2 regions of the Paenibacillus sp. FSL R7-0026 genome follow, and region 2 is predicted to be linked to the other one. Evidence: riboswitches for the same ligand, from Rfam matches in the RefSeq annotation. Region 2 holds a riboswitch; the other holds the start of a gene.
What was found. Region 2 has a riboswitch for glycine ahead of sdaAB (L-serine ammonia-lyase, iron-sulfur-dependent subunit beta). Riboswitches for the same ligand answer to the same signal wherever they lie in the genome.
Positions count from the first base shown of each region.

Region 1: it holds a riboswitch for glycine, as region 2 does, so the genes downstream of both, gcvT (glycine cleavage system aminomethyltransferase GcvT) here and sdaAB (L-serine ammonia-lyase, iron-sulfur-dependent subunit beta) in region 2, are expected to answer to the same signal.

Region 1 is NZ_JBBORG010000001.1:4,997,320-5,005,020, forward strand. It holds gene MKY44_RS21840 (BglG family transcription antiterminator) at 1-26, opposite strand, end outside; gene MKY44_RS21845 (PTS mannitol transporter subunit IICB) at 65-1,519, opposite strand; gene gcvH (glycine cleavage system protein GcvH) at 1,939-2,331, opposite strand; glycine riboswitch at 2,675-2,797, shown strand; glycine riboswitch at 2,801-2,902, shown strand; gene gcvT (glycine cleavage system aminomethyltransferase GcvT) at 3,120-4,256, shown strand; gene gcvPA (aminomethyl-transferring glycine dehydrogenase subunit GcvPA) at 4,253-5,608, shown strand; gene gcvPB (aminomethyl-transferring glycine dehydrogenase subunit GcvPB) at 5,743-7,182, shown strand.
Region 2 is NZ_JBBORG010000001.1:518,393-526,093, reverse strand. It holds gene MKY44_RS02535 (alpha-glycosidase) at 197-1,951, shown strand; gene MKY44_RS02530 (PadR family transcriptional regulator) at 2,086-2,598, opposite strand; gene MKY44_RS02525 (YhgE/Pip domain-containing protein) at 2,653-3,867, opposite strand; gene sdaAA (L-serine ammonia-lyase, iron-sulfur-dependent, subunit alpha) at 4,131-5,069, opposite strand; gene sdaAB (L-serine ammonia-lyase, iron-sulfur-dependent subunit beta) at 5,059-5,748, opposite strand; glycine riboswitch at 5,860-5,995, opposite strand; glycine riboswitch at 6,000-6,125, opposite strand; gene MKY44_RS02510 (phosphotransferase enzyme family protein) at 6,481-7,497, opposite strand; gene pstB (phosphate ABC transporter ATP-binding protein PstB) at 7,692-7,701, opposite strand, start outside.

The sequences.
Region 1 (7,701 bases), 4.5 Mb from region 2:
TCACGTTGTCTTTTGGTAATACTCATATCTCAGCCTCCGGCTCAGGGAAAACAAATGCGTGCAATTACTTTAGACGTTCAACGAGCGCATCGTATTCCGGGCTTTTTAGGAAGTTGTCGATGGATATATGTTCTGCATTCGGTGCAACGGAGCGGGCACGATCGGTCAATACTTGTTGTGTGATCACCACGTCTGCATCCGGCGGGATATCACTGATAGCCGTATTGGTCACCGTAACGTCAATCCCCTCTGCCTTCATCTTCTTGCGCAGAATGGAAGCACCCATGGCACTCGACCCCATGCCTGCATCACAGGAGAAAACAATTTTCTTCACGTCTGTTTTGACGGTAGAAGAAGCCATATCTGCGGCTCTGTCTGCTTCATGTTGGTTAGCCGTAATGCCAGCGTTTGGAACGGTTCCTTGACTCTTCATATCTTTCATCCGACTGGATGCGGACTCCAGATCTTCGTCCTTTTGTTTACCCGTTTTCAGTAACACTGCTGCTACCAGGAAGGAAACGACAGCTGCTACAAGCACCCCTGCAAGCATCGGCAGGTATCCACCTTTTGGTGTTAAGAGGAAATACGCGATAATACTACCCGGTGATGGTGCTGAAACAAGTCCTGCTCCAGTGAGCATGAATGTTAATGTACCTGCGACGCCACCCGCAATTGCGGCAAGAATCAGAATCGGTCTCATCAGAATGTAAGGGAAGTAGATCTCATGAATTCCCCCGAAGAAATGAATGATTACGGCACCCGGTGCAGAAGATTTGGCCATTCCGCGTCCGAAGAAACAGTAAGCAAGCAAGATACCAAGTCCTGGACCCGGATTCGATTCAAGCATGTATAATACGGATTGCCCTAATTCTCTCGCTTGATCTGTTGCAATTGGTGTCAGAATCCCGTGGTTGATTGCATTGTTCAGGAACAATACTTTACCTGGTTCAATGATTAGGTTGACCAGCGGCAGCAAACCAAGATTCATTAAGCCTTGTACCCCGGCAGATAATACTTTGCTAATTGCTTCTACAGCAGGCCCGATGCCCAGTAGCGCAAAAATCCCCAAGATCCCGCCAATAATACCGGCTGAGAAGTTGTTAACCAGCATTTCAAATCCGGCTCTAATTTTACCTTCAATCGATTTATCGAATTTTTTGATAATCCATGCGGCCAGTGGTCCGGCAATCATGGCACCGAGGAACATCGGAATATCACTACCCACGATGACCCCTATGGTCATAATGGCACCCACGACACCACCACGCTGACCATGCACCATCGTACCCCCGGTGTAACCAATTAACAGTGGCAGCAAATATTTGATCATCGGATCAACTAGCTGTGCAAGCGTCTCGTTAGGGAACCAGCCTGTTGGAATGAACAGAGCCGTAATTAATCCCCAGGCGATGAATGCGCCCATATTCGGCATGACCATACCACTCAGGAATCGGCCAAAACGCTGAACACCTACCCGTAGCCCACCTTTGGAATTGGACGATTGGTCCAAATTACTCATTGTATTATCCTCCTTGGATCAAGTGATTATGATTTATGAAAGGGGTATCATTTCTCCCCTGCTGTAATCCTAAGCGAGAATGCTCTCCTGTTCAATCAAATGAAAGCGTACTTTCGTCATGAACAATGATGACAACATTAGGTTATGTAATCGTTTTAATTGATGCATAATGGCTAAATCCATTGGTACACAAGGCTTTTCTTGCCTATGACTTTTATCATTTCCAGAATCATTTTCTAACCTATAGCTTGGTCCAATCAGGTGATTTACATCCACAATCTGCTTCAATCCACATTCAAAACCATTCTTGGAAAGCACAAAAAACCTGTGCAAGCATCCGGCTCACACAGGTCGAAACAATATGAAGCTCATTTCATTTGGTTATAAAATATATGTTAATAAGTACAAGTTCGTTGATGCTATTCTTCCGTATGTTTACGATATGCGTCTGCATTCATCAATGTAGACAATGCTGCTGTCAGATCTCCCTCAACACGGATCTCAATCATCCAGCCTTCCTCGTAAGGAGAGCTGTTCACAAGTTCAGGGGAGTCCTGCAACGAATCATTCACTGCAATAATTGAACCTGTGACGGGAGAGAACAAGTCCGACACCGTTTTGACCGATTCGATCGTTCCAATGCTGTCCTCTGCTTTTACATTGGTTTCAAGGTCAGGCAATTCCACAAACACAATGTCACCCAGCTGATGCTGCGCGAACTCGGTAATGCCAATACGTACAGTATCCTCCCCTACGGTTTGCACCCATTCGTGCTCTTCACTGTACAGGAAATCACTTTTCAATTCGCTCATCGATATCCGCCTCGCTTTTCATTAATGAGTACATGCGTTCTTTGACCTTAACCTTTTTCCCAGAACATAGCGTATGATATTTTTGAATCAAATGTCAAGATACCTCACAATTTATTTATTGAACACCTCTAAATCCTGTAACCGGATTACACTCTTTCTTCATATACTGGTGAATATTAGAATAGTAAGCGCAGTCTTTATAAATATACGAACGATAACATTAAAAATAAATTAAATATTCGGTTTTTAATCATTATCTATGATATCGTTCTTGACATCGGCAGTGGATTCACGTTTTAATGAGAGGAGTAAATGTGTTTATTGGACTATGTTATACCCGCGGATGAATGTAAAGGGAGAGATTACCCGTGACACCCGATTCGGGATGTACATGAGGTAACGCCGAAGGAGTAAACCACCGATAAGCGGGGGTGAATCTCTCAGGCAAAAGGACTTTTACGGGACGCAACTCTGGAGAGCATCTATTCGCCCTGAGCGGGCGTTATGATCACCCAAGGGGAAACCTGCTGCACTAATGCGGCGGGGTAACTCTCAGGTACAAGGGACAGAGCCTTAGAATACAGCGTGCTACTTGGCATGCCGATTCTTTGGCCTGTCCTTTTCCTTTTTCCCAAAAAACGAAAAACAGGATGTAGAACGGCGCTGCCATAGCTGCCCTTACCATACTTATGTGATGAAAATATCTAGCTGAAAATTTAAAAATACCCTGGTTCATTGATCCACGATTGTATATCCGGCCGGCTGACGGCCTATGACGAGGTGATTTGATGTCCGATTTGCTTAGAACACCACTCTTCCCACTGTATCAGCAATACGAAGGTGTACGGTGCATTGATTTTGGAGGCTGGGAGCTTCCGGTACAATTTAGCGGAATCCAGAAAGAACATGAAGCGGTACGCGAGCGTGCTGGACTGTTCGATGTATCCCATATGGGCGAATTCACAGTACAGGGTGAGCAGGCTGAAGCGTTTTTGCAACAAATGATGACCAATGATGTGACCACGCTGGTTCCCGGTCAAGCCCAGTACACCCTGATGTGTTATCCAGATGGCGGTGTGGTGGATGATCTGCTCGTGTATAAGCTGGAAGATCAGCATTATATGCTCGTCGTTAACGCCTCCAATATCGACAAGGATTGGGCATGGCTGCAAGAGCACTTGATCCCTGGCGTGAGCATGACCAATGATTCGGAGCAGACAGCGCTGCTCGCCTTGCAAGGTCCACTGGCTGTAGACATTATCGGGAAAGTTACAGATACGGATGTAAGCTCGATTGAACCGTTTCGTTTTGTGCAGGATGCCGAAGTATGTGGAGTAAAGTTGCTGTTGTCCCGTACCGGTTATACCGGTGAAGATGGCTTTGAACTATATGTTCCTGCAGACCAGGCTGCTGCGGTGTGGAATGGATTAATGCAAGCTGGTGAAGGTTACGGACTCGTACCAACCGGACTTGGTGCCCGGGATACGCTGCGCTTTGAAGCGAGGCTCCCCCTGTATGGACAGGAATTGTCGGCAACCATCTCTCCGCTCGAAGCTGGCGTTGGCATGTTTGTGAAGCTGAATGCCGGACCTTTCATCGGACACGAAGCCTTGTTACAGCAAAAAACTGACGGGCCTGCTCGCAAACTGGTCGGCATCGAAGTGCTGGAGCGTGGTATTCCTCGCCCCCACTATCCGATTTATGCCGACGGCGTACAGATTGGTGAAGTGACAACAGGCACGCAATCACCTACATTGAAGCGTAATCTGGGGCTTGCCCTCATCGACAGCAAATACGCTGCGCTGGGAACCCCGCTTGAGATTGAGATCCGCGGCAAGAAACTAAAAGCCGAGGTCGTGAAGACCCCTTTTCATAAACGGACACGTACGTCAAAGACACCTACTCAAGGAGCTGATCAAGCATGAGCAAGCACCGTTACATTCCCATGACCGAGCAAGATCAGAGCGCCATGCTCGCAACCATCGGTGTGGATACGCTGGAGGATCTGTTCCAGGACATTCCAAAAGAGATTCGTTATCAGGGCGAGCTGCCCGTGTCCTCCAAACTCGATGAATATGCGCTGACACGTCACATGTCCAAACAAGCTGGCGCCAACGCCAATTTCGAAACACACGCCAGCTTCCTCGGCGCAGGTATATACGATCATCATGTTCCTTCCGTCATCAATCATGTCATTTCCCGTTCCGAGTTCTACACTGCCTACACACCTTATCAGCCTGAGATCAGCCAAGGTGAACTACAGGCCATTTTCGAATTTCAATCCTACATCTGTGAATTAACCGGTATGGCTGTAGCCAATGCCAGTATGTATGACGGTGCAACAGCCTTTGCGGAAGCGGGTAATCTGGCCGCAGCAGCAACACGTCGCAAACAGCTTATCGTATCCCGTACCGTTCATCCGGAAGCCCGTCAGGTATTACAGGCATATGCGCACGGATTAAGTCTGGAGATTGTCGAGATTGGTTATAAGGATGGCGTCACTGATTGGGATGCCCTGCAAGCCGCCTTATCGGACGATACCGCTGCTGTCATGATCCAGAGCCCGAACTTCTTTGGTGCTGTGGAAAATGTGAAGCAGGCTGCCGACCTCGTGCATGCATACAAGGGCCTGCTCGTTGTAAGTGCCAACCCGCTATCGCTGGGTCTGCTGGAAGCCCCAGGCAAGCTGGGTGCTGACATCGTTGTAGGTGATGCGCAACCCCTTGGCATCGCCGCTTCACTCGGCGGCCCGACATGCGGATATTTCGCGGTATCCCAGCATCATATGCGCCGAATTCCTGGCCGAATTGTAGGCCAGACAACCGATCGCAATGGCAAACGTGGATTTGTACTCACACTGCAAGCACGTGAGCAGCACATCCGTCGCGAAAAGGCGACATCGAATATCTGTTCCAACCAGGCTTTGCTTGCGCTTAGTGCATCTGTATATATGTCCATCATGGGTAAACAAGGCATGATTGATGTCGCGGATCTGAATCTGCAAAAGAGTCATTACACCCTGAATACATTAACTGCGATTCCTGGAGTTAGCCTTACTTTTAATGCACCAACATTTAATGAGTTTGTTATTAAGCTTCCTGAAGGAACCGACGTGGATGCTCTTCAGTTGAAACTGCTGGATGCGGGCTTTATTGGTGGGTACGAACTCGGACGTGATTATCCGGAGCTTGCCGGACATATGCTGATTGCTGTTACGGAACGGCGGACTAAGGAAGAGATTGACGAATTCGCACGAGCATTGGAGGGATCGCTGTGACTCAGGAAACGACGACAACGACAACATCGGTACAAGGACAATCGGAAACAGGTACCTCTGTCTCCACTTCGGTTCAACCTGAGACGGATACAACATTTAGTGCACAGACCTTATCTCCTGCTTCGGAACAATCATTGATTTTTGAACTCAGTAGCCCGGGACGTGTCGCTTATTCCCTGCCAGAATGTGACGTTCCTCGCCAGTCTGCCGATACGTTGATTCCCCGGGAAATGCTCCGTTCGGAAGCAGCGGCACTGCCGGAAGTGTTCGAGGTAGATGTTATTCGACACTATACTGCGCTATCCCGTCGCAACTTCGGTGTAGATAACGGATTCTACCCACTGGGCTCTTGTACAATGAAATATAATCCGAAGATCAATGAGGATGTTGCCCGTTATAACGGTTTTGCCAAAATCCATCCGTACCAGCATGAATCCAGCATTCAAGGTGCTCTTGAACTGTTATATACGTTGCAAAACGACCTTGCAGGTCTGACAGGTATGGACGCTGTGACCTTGCAACCCGCCGCTGGTGCCCATGGAGAATGGACTGGACTTATGATGATTCGTGCCTACCACGAAGGTCGTGGCGAACAACGTACCAAAGTCATCGTGCCCGATTCTTCTCACGGGACCAACCCGGCAAGTGCTACCGTTGCAGGATTTGAAACGGTGACGATTCCATCCCGCGCAGACGGACTGGTCGATCTGGACGCACTCCGTGCAGCAGTCGGTTCGGACACGGCAGCATTGATGCTGACAAACCCGAATACACTTGGTCTGTTTGAGAAAGACATTCAGGAGATTGCATCCATCGTACACCAGGCTGGTGGCTTGTTGTATTACGACGGAGCCAACTCCAATGCCATTATGGGCATTACCCGTCCGGGTGATATGGGCTTTGACGTGGTGCATTTGAACTTGCACAAAACGATGAGCACACCGCATGGCGGTGGTGGACCAGGTGCCGGACCAGTTGGTGTGAAGAATCGCCTGATTCCATTCCTGCCTAAACCAATGGTGATCAAGAATGATGATGGTATATATGCATTCGATCGTGAAGGCGATCAATCCATTGGCCGAGTGAAAGCCTACTATGGTAACTTCGGTATATTGGTACGTGCCTATGCCTACATTCGTACCTATGGACCGGAAGGATTGCGCCGTGTCTCTGAATGTGCGGTACTGAATGCCAACTATATGATGGCCCGCCTCGCACCATACTACGAGATTCCGTATCCGGGTGTATGCAAACATGAATTTGTCATGTCTGGTCGGGGTTTGAAGCAATATGGTGTACGCACACTTGACGTTGCCAAGCGATTGCTTGATTTTGGATATCACCCACCTACGGTGTACTTCCCGCTCAACGTGGAAGAATGCATCATGATCGAGCCGACAGAAACCGAAAGTAAAGAAACGTTGGATGGGTTTATTGATACGATGATACGGATTGCCAAAGAAGCGGAAGAGACACCTGAATTGGTATTGAACGCACCTTATGGCACACCGGTTACTCGACTCGATGAGACCACCGCCGCCCGCAAACCTATACTGAACTGCGCGTGCAGTTAATCAAATCATTGTTATCACGAAAGCTCTTGCTGATATTCCAATCAGCAAGAGTTTTTTGTGTTGCCTTCCCGGTCTACTGATGTCAATCTTACAGCTCACCATCCTCCTGCTAGAGCATGTCTCAAACACAGGCCAGTTATGCTCCAATGTATTCCAGCGTCCAGGCCTGGATACCCAGACTTTCGGATGCCTGTGATGGATCGTACCAAGCCAGAAGATGTTCTAACGAATCCAGGAAGTCTTATTTGGCCTCCAAGTTCAATTTTTCAATTCTTAGGAACATCAGACACGTTATTTCTCTAAACCCCCTCACAAAAATGCTAAAAATGGCTGTTTATTGAAACCTAACGTGTCTCAGATTCTTTAGATTTCTGTGGGTGCTTCAAATCCCGGAATAAGATGTCTCAGATTCCTTAGCACTGACCACCCACGCCTAATGCTCAAAGTTTAACCCCCAGTACTAATCTCTTAGCTTTCCTCTCTTAGTTCTCTGTACTTTCCCTTATGAAGTACGCATTC
Region 2 (7,701 bases):
TGGGTTAATGATATATCTGAGCATCATCATGATAAAAGCTGCCTATAACATATGAATTCATGTCTTATTGAAATGTTGAAGTCTCTTACGTTACCACGCATTCTAATTATAGCTTATCCATTAACTCGGGTAACGTCATATCCATCAAGTCTACCAAGTACATACTAGTTCTACACCTGACGGGAGGAAATTCATTATGCTGTTGGAAGCCATCTATCATCAACCGAAACGAAACTGGGCCTATGCCTATGACCAAGATACAATCCATCTGCGTTTGCGTGCCAAAAAGAATGATCTGACCGAGGTACATGCCCTGACTGGGGATAAATATGCGTGGGATGCAACCAAAGCGCTGGTTCCCTTAACGAAGTTCACCTCTGACTCCATGTTCGATTACTTCGAGGGTGAAGTGAAACCTCCCTACCACCGACTGAAGTACTCTTTTCTGCTCAAAAACGGAGACGAACAGATCTGGATGACCGAGACGGACTTCCAGGAAGAAGAACCGGACGATCCGGGTCGTATGTTCCAGTTCCCCTATATTCATGCCGGAGCTGTATTCACACCCCCTGCATGGGTTAAGGATGCGGTGTTCTATCAGATTTTCCCTGAACGATTCGCCAACGGCAACCCGGATATTAGTCCGGAAAAGGTAGAGCCGTGGGGCGGCGAGCCGACACCTTTCAATTTCTTCGGCGGTGACCTTCAGGGCGTGATCGACCATCTGGATTACATCAGCGATCTTGGCATTAATGCGATCTACTTCACACCCATCTTTGAAGCCACCACCAATCACAAATACGATACCGAAGACTACCTGCGGGTAGATCGTCACTTTGGTGACGCAGATACCGTGAAACGACTGGTCGAGCTGTGCCATGCACGTGGAATTCGCGTACTTCTGGATGCTGTGTTCAACCATTCCGGGAAGACATTTGCGCCGTTTGTGGATGTACAGAAGAACGGAGAACAATCCAAATACAAGGACTGGTTCCATGTACACGAATACCCGCTGGACGTGAAGGACGGCATTCCAACGTATGAGACCTTCGGATTCGAAGCGCACATGCCAAAGCTGAATACGGAAAATGCCGAGGTGAAGGCTTATCTGCTGGAGGTTGCTGAGTACTGGATCAAGGAAGTGGGCGCGGACGGATGGCGGCTGGATGTGGCAGACGAAGTGGACGATGCATTCTGGCGTGATTTCCGCCGTGTAGTCAAAGCCGCTAATCCGGATGCCTATATTCTGGGCGAAGTATGGAACGAGTCTTCTTCCTGGCTGCAAGGCGACCAGTTCGATGCTTCCATGAACTATCCGTTTACCGATGCCGTGAATGCTTTTTTTGTGAAAAATACAATGCACGCCGAACAGTTCGCAAACTCCATCGGGCGACAGTTGTCCCGTTATCCGCTTCAGGCCAGCGAAGTGGCGTTTAACTTGCTGGACAGTCACGATACCCCGCGACTGCTTACGCTGTGTGAAGGCGACCAGCGCAAGATGAAGCTGGCTGCGTTATTTCAGTTCAGTTACATGGGCGCTCCGTGCATCTATTACGGAGATGAGATTGGCATGGACGGCGAACATGATCCGGGCTGCCGTAAATGCATGGAATGGGATGAAGCGAAGCAGGACCGAGAGCTGTTCGACTTTTATCAGAAACTGATCTCCCTGCGTCATGCTCATCCTGCCCTGCGTGCAGAAGGCACCGTTCGTTTCCTGCAGGCTCGTCCCGATGGCAGCCAACTGGTATTTGAGCGACAAAATGAGGAGGAACGCCTTTTGGTTCTGTTCAATCGATCAGAGGAGACGGCTATTGTCGAGCTGGAGGCTGGTGACGAGGAATGGACCGAGTTATTCGGCGGAAACCATCGTACTGCCAAGGAAGATGGCGTACTCGCCATTGAATTGCCCGCGTATGGATATGCCGTACTGAGTACTAGTCTCACATAAATATCAAGTTACACTTGCTCATATGCAAGACAGGAGTCTATTTAATTCATCGGCATATCAAACGAAATAGGCGCTCACAGATCTGTTCCTGATCTGTGGAGCGCCTATTTCGCATATCAATCACTATCATGGGATTACTCCGGCTGATCCAGTTGTTCCTTGAGCAATTGAATGGTGGCTTCATATTGCACAAGTCCCACTTGCATGCACAACCGTTGTGAAGGCGAAATGTGTTCGCCAAACTCCTTCATCTGACGCTGAAGCTTGTCATATAACAATTCCTTGCGTTTCAACTCTGTTGAAATCCACCCCGTTACAGTATTCTCATCCGCCAACTCTCCGAAATACAACCGCATCAGAAAATCAGAACGGAACACCTCGTCTTCCAGGGGACTCATCAGGTAGGCGTGAAACTGTGCTGCTCCCTCCGGAGTCAATGAGTACACGTTCTTGTCGGGTTTCCCTTCCTGCCTCACCGATTCCTTCGTGAGCAACCCTGACTTCTCCATCTTCGCGAGTGTAGGATATATGGTGCCAAAGCTGGCATCAAAGAAAAATGAAAAATATTGTTCAAAGTACTGCTTGATCTCATAACCCGAACATGGCTGATTGTGCAGTATTCCGAGGATGACATGCTGCGTGTTCATCGGTGCACCGCTCCTTTCCATTCCTCTTAACGTATCACAATCAGCCCCCCATATTCAATGATCGGATGAAGACACGGATGCTTCCAGAGCAGCAGGTACAGTAGCAGGCTGTTTCTCCCTCCGAGGTTCAGAGATTGCCGGGTTGGAACGTCTGATCCAGATGCTAAAAGCACCCAGAGTCAGCGTTGTAACTCCGATTACCCCAAGAAACAATGCATCCCGGCCAATCCCGTTTCCCCCAAGCACAAGGTTCGTCATCCCCTCTACCGCATAGGTCGCCGGTAGATAATGACCGATCCCTTGGTAGAACTCAGACATTACATCGCGCGGAATTGTTGAGCCCGAGGACAACATCAGCAGAGGCAACAGCGCACTGTTTAACCAAGCCCCAGCATTGCCAAGCAACAACAAGCTCAACTGAGCCATGAGTATAAAAGATATGGTGACCAGCAACTGGAACAGCCATAACATTAACCAACCATCTGCTGAGGATACCCCCATAACGTGCATCATCCCCGATCCAACAAGCGAAACGATAAATGCCGCACCAACATTCACGATGTTACGCGCCCAGAAGCGCTCCCATTTCCCTGCCCTGCCACTCAGTTCTCCAGAAACCTTTTGCAGATTCATGCCAAGCAACATCGCTCCGGTAAACGTAGCCGTTACAATCAACATCGGTACCATGGAGAAAGCAAAATTATCAACAGGATTCAGTCGCTCCACCTCTGCCTCCACGCGTGAAGACAACCCCAGCGCCAGCGCATCGGACTGATCAGCAGTCATACCGGACTGATTCAGCACTCCGCGAATGCCATTCTCTTGTACTTCACGATTCAATGTGGCTGTAACTTGTGCAGCTACGTTCTGCATCACACTTTTCACGGTAGCCACGTTTGATTCGTTCATCACATACTTCACTGTCATCGGCTTCGACAAGTCTTCTGCCTGCTGCATGAATCCGGATGGAATCTCAATAATCATGTACACATCCCGATCCGTTAACATCTGTCTTGCTTCTTGCATTGATTCAGATGGTTTGATCTCGAAATTCAGACCTGCCGCCAAAGACTTGGCCACCGGTTCAGCCGCTACCCCGTCTTCATTCACGATGGTGACAGCCAACTGAGTCATTCTTTCGTTAACCTGATCGTATCCACTAAGCCAGATGATATTAAAAAACACCTGGAACAGCACGGCCGTAATTAAACCTACAATGGTGGCTCCGTTTTTCAAAAACAGTAGACTCGTCTGGAAAATACCTTTCATTCTATCCATCTCCTTTAATTTTGTTTCGCTCTCATATATATCGTATCGATATATGACAGTAGTTAATATATCAATACGATATATATGTCGTCAATGTTTTTTTGTTTTTCTTCGTTGGAAAAAGACAAAAAAGCCGATACATCTCTTCACCAGGAAGGTTTGTATCGGCTTTTCGTATCAAGTAATGAGCTCTTCTTCACCTTTAATAATCAAGGCTCAAGGTTTCACGAGTTAGCGTTAGATTTAATTCATATCCATCCTATTTATGCCTTAGGTTCTACGTCATTTTCAGCAGGAGACTCCGGCTCAGGCTCGGCACGCTTTGCCTTTGGTTTAGCCAACTTCTGCATCATTTTGCGGCCGGTTGGCGTCTGGGCCAACCCGCCCTGGGCTGTCTCCCGGTGACGGCTAGGCATCGCACTGCCTACTTCCAGCATGACGTCGATGACTTCATCTGACGGAATAGCACTACGCACTCCGGCCAAGGCCATGTCAGCCGCAGCCAGCGCCGTAACTGCACCCAGTCCATTACGGACGATGCACGGAATTTCAACAAGGCCTGCCACCGGATCGCAGATAAGGCCCAGTGTATTTTTTAACGCCAAACCAACGGCATGAACGACCTGTTCCGGTGTACCTCCACGCAGTTCAACCATGGAACCCGCAGCCATGCCGATCGCGGAACCCACTTCCGCCTGACAGCCACCTTCGGCACCGGAGATAAATGAATTGTTGGCAATAACATAACCAATCGCTCCCGCACAGAACAACCCGTTCACCAAATGTTCGTCCGTCCAACCAAACCGCTCCTGTGAACTGATAAACACACCGGGGATAATGCCGCAGGAACCGGCTGTTGGTGTTGCCACGATCCGACCCATGGAGGCATTCACTTCAGATACACACAGGGCATACGCCATGGCAAGTGCGGAAGCATCTCCTGAACAAGTCTCACCTTTGCGAATGTACTCGGCCAATTTTTTACCGTCTCCACCTGTTAGTCCACTGCGTGATGTCGTATCTTCCGTTAACCCTTTGCGTACCGCTTCCTTCATCACCTGATAATATTCTGACATCTGCTGCACAACATCCGCTTCCGGTGTATTGGTCTCCTGAACTTGCTCCTCGATCATCAGCTGAGCAATGGTTTTGGATTCCGCTGTACAGATCGTATTCAGTTCGTGCAAATGTTTAAACCGCATCCGAATCAACTCCTCTCTTCAAATCTATGACACGAATGTCTAACACATGGTCCAGCTCCCTTAGACGCTTGAGCATATCAGGATTAGGCACACCGTCCATCTCCATCGCAGTCAGTGCTTCGCCATCACGGGCTTTCCGGTCCACCTGCATATAGCCGATGTTAACCCCCGATGAACTGATCGTGGACGTTACCGACGCAAGCACCCCTGCTTTGTCTGCATGTCGCAGAACGAGTGTCGGGAACTCACCACTAATCTGAACACGAAAATCATTCATCGAATGCACCGATACGCTTCCACCACCAATGGATGCACCAATCAAGGAGCAGGCACGTTCTCCATGCCACAACTCAATTTTGACCGTATTTGGATGAGGAGCAGGCAGGCCACTTGTATAAAACTCAACCTCCATGCCCGCTTCCTCTGCGTATTGCTCTGCATCCGGGATACGCGGATCGTCTGTGACATAATCCAGCAGACCGCCGATCAGTGCCAGATCTGTTCCGTGCCCCTGATACGTGTCAGCGAATGAACCGTACAACGTCAGCCGAGCACGATCTGGCGTACATCCTAGCCACTGTCGAGCAATTCTCCCTAACCTTGCCGCTCCAGCTGTATGTGAACTTGAAGGCCCCGTCATCGACGGACCAATAATTGAAAAAACATCTTTAAATCGCACTTGTAACCCTCCAATTGTATTCGTCATTTCCATCCAGAATCTGATCCACATTGTTCCTTATTTACTGAATGATGACATCAAAAAAGGACAGAAGAAGGCCTCAGGCCCTCTCTCTGTCCTCGATACCTGAGAGTTTCACGATCAGCAGTGTCTGATGACAAGGTGCATTGCCTGCGATTACAGACAAGTTCACCGGGCTGACTGATCATATACCCCTTGGGTGGCGCAGTTCGCGCACTCTCCAGAGTTGCGTCCAACGATGGTACATTTACCTGAGAGATTAACCACTGCGCCGGGTGCGCAGCAGCTTGCTCCTTCGGTGCCTGAACTACTAGCCATTTTGTTTGGCTAACCCAGGTCTCTCCCGCTCGTTATCATCCGCCGTATGGAACCATTCTGAGCTTATGTCAGAACAGTCATGGAAGTCATTCATTTCTTCTTCATTAAGATTAATCGACCGGAAGATCAGTGTCAACAAACTTGACGATTTCTTTGGGTGTATATCCATCATTTCCTATTGAACCAAGGAAAACCAGAATATTTTGTCAGCTTTCATTACATTAATGCGATAAAAAGATCTTTTAAACAGGTTATTTCGTTCTACTTCAATCAATGATGTGCTCACTACTATTTATGATATTGTCCACGAAACCGTTCGGGTATTCAGGCAACCATCTATTTTGAACCGCACTACTCAGTAGCCCATCCGAGTCTGCACATCTGGATTATAAATCACAGTTCGTAGAAGATGCTCTTGTTCTGTACATAAGGTCGGCAATACTTGCTGCATAGCTTCGGCATGCGATCTTTCATCCATTCGTGCCTCGACTCATTCGCCATCTGAAAGGCATAATAACCCAGTGTAAAGATCAACATGAACCCTTCCATTAATCGAATATCACGATCCGTCAGTGGCGCGATCTGTTGGGTATAACCGGATAAGAATATGTCACGTTCCTCCCGATTGAACATAAGTGCTGCCCCTCCGGCATCAAAAAGATAATAACCATAACCGTGTAGACAAAAATCAATCATGGAAATTCCCTGCTCCGTTATCAGCAGATTGTTGCGAGTAATATCCCCATGAATGATCCCCCATGTCCCTGCGTGATGCTGGTATGTTTCTAACTGCTCATTAATGTTCTCAAACGTCTCACGAAGCAGATCGAAGTCTTCCGTTGTAAAAATCCCCAGTCGGACGCCTTCCTCTAGCTGCCCTAGCATGACCAAGTTCTCATAGATGTTGCCATATGCCGGCCGCACCTTTGTTCGATCTGTCTGATTCTGCTCACGCCCATATTGATGAAGCATCTGCAGTTGTGCCCCAAGATCATAGATCTGCTCTGTTGTCAGGCGTTCTCCCTGCTGGATGTCCCTACCCTCAATCCACTCCAGTACCGTACAACAAATCTCTTTCCCTTCCTCATTTGTCCATACCGTTACCCACTCTCCCGATACATTCCGTACCGGATGTTGCACGCGCAATGCTGTCGTTGCATTTAACTCATGAAGCAGGTTCATCTCTGCCTCCAGCGCAGGAAGCGTATGCTGAATGCCTGTCATACTTGCATATGCGGCTTGGTGTATCCGTAGCAGATACTTCTGCCCGCTTGCTTCGTCGACGACATGGTACGTCAGATTCTCGTTGTGACGAATATATGAAACGACAGGTTTCTCAATAGTGTAGTTCTGTATAATCTGAGCTGCCATATGGTCGTAATACATCTGGTCCGTAGTGATTATCAACATCTCCTTCAAAGTAATGTAAACGTTCTCTTATTACTAAATATCGTAGCATGATTGCTTTACATACAGCAAATTCTTCCAAAATGAAATCAAAAAAGCACAACCCCCGAACAACCGTCCAGGCATTGTGCTTTCTTTTGTCTCTATTATTTCTTTATCTCTCTGTCTATTACTCTATGTTACACTCCATGATCCAATTAACCGAAA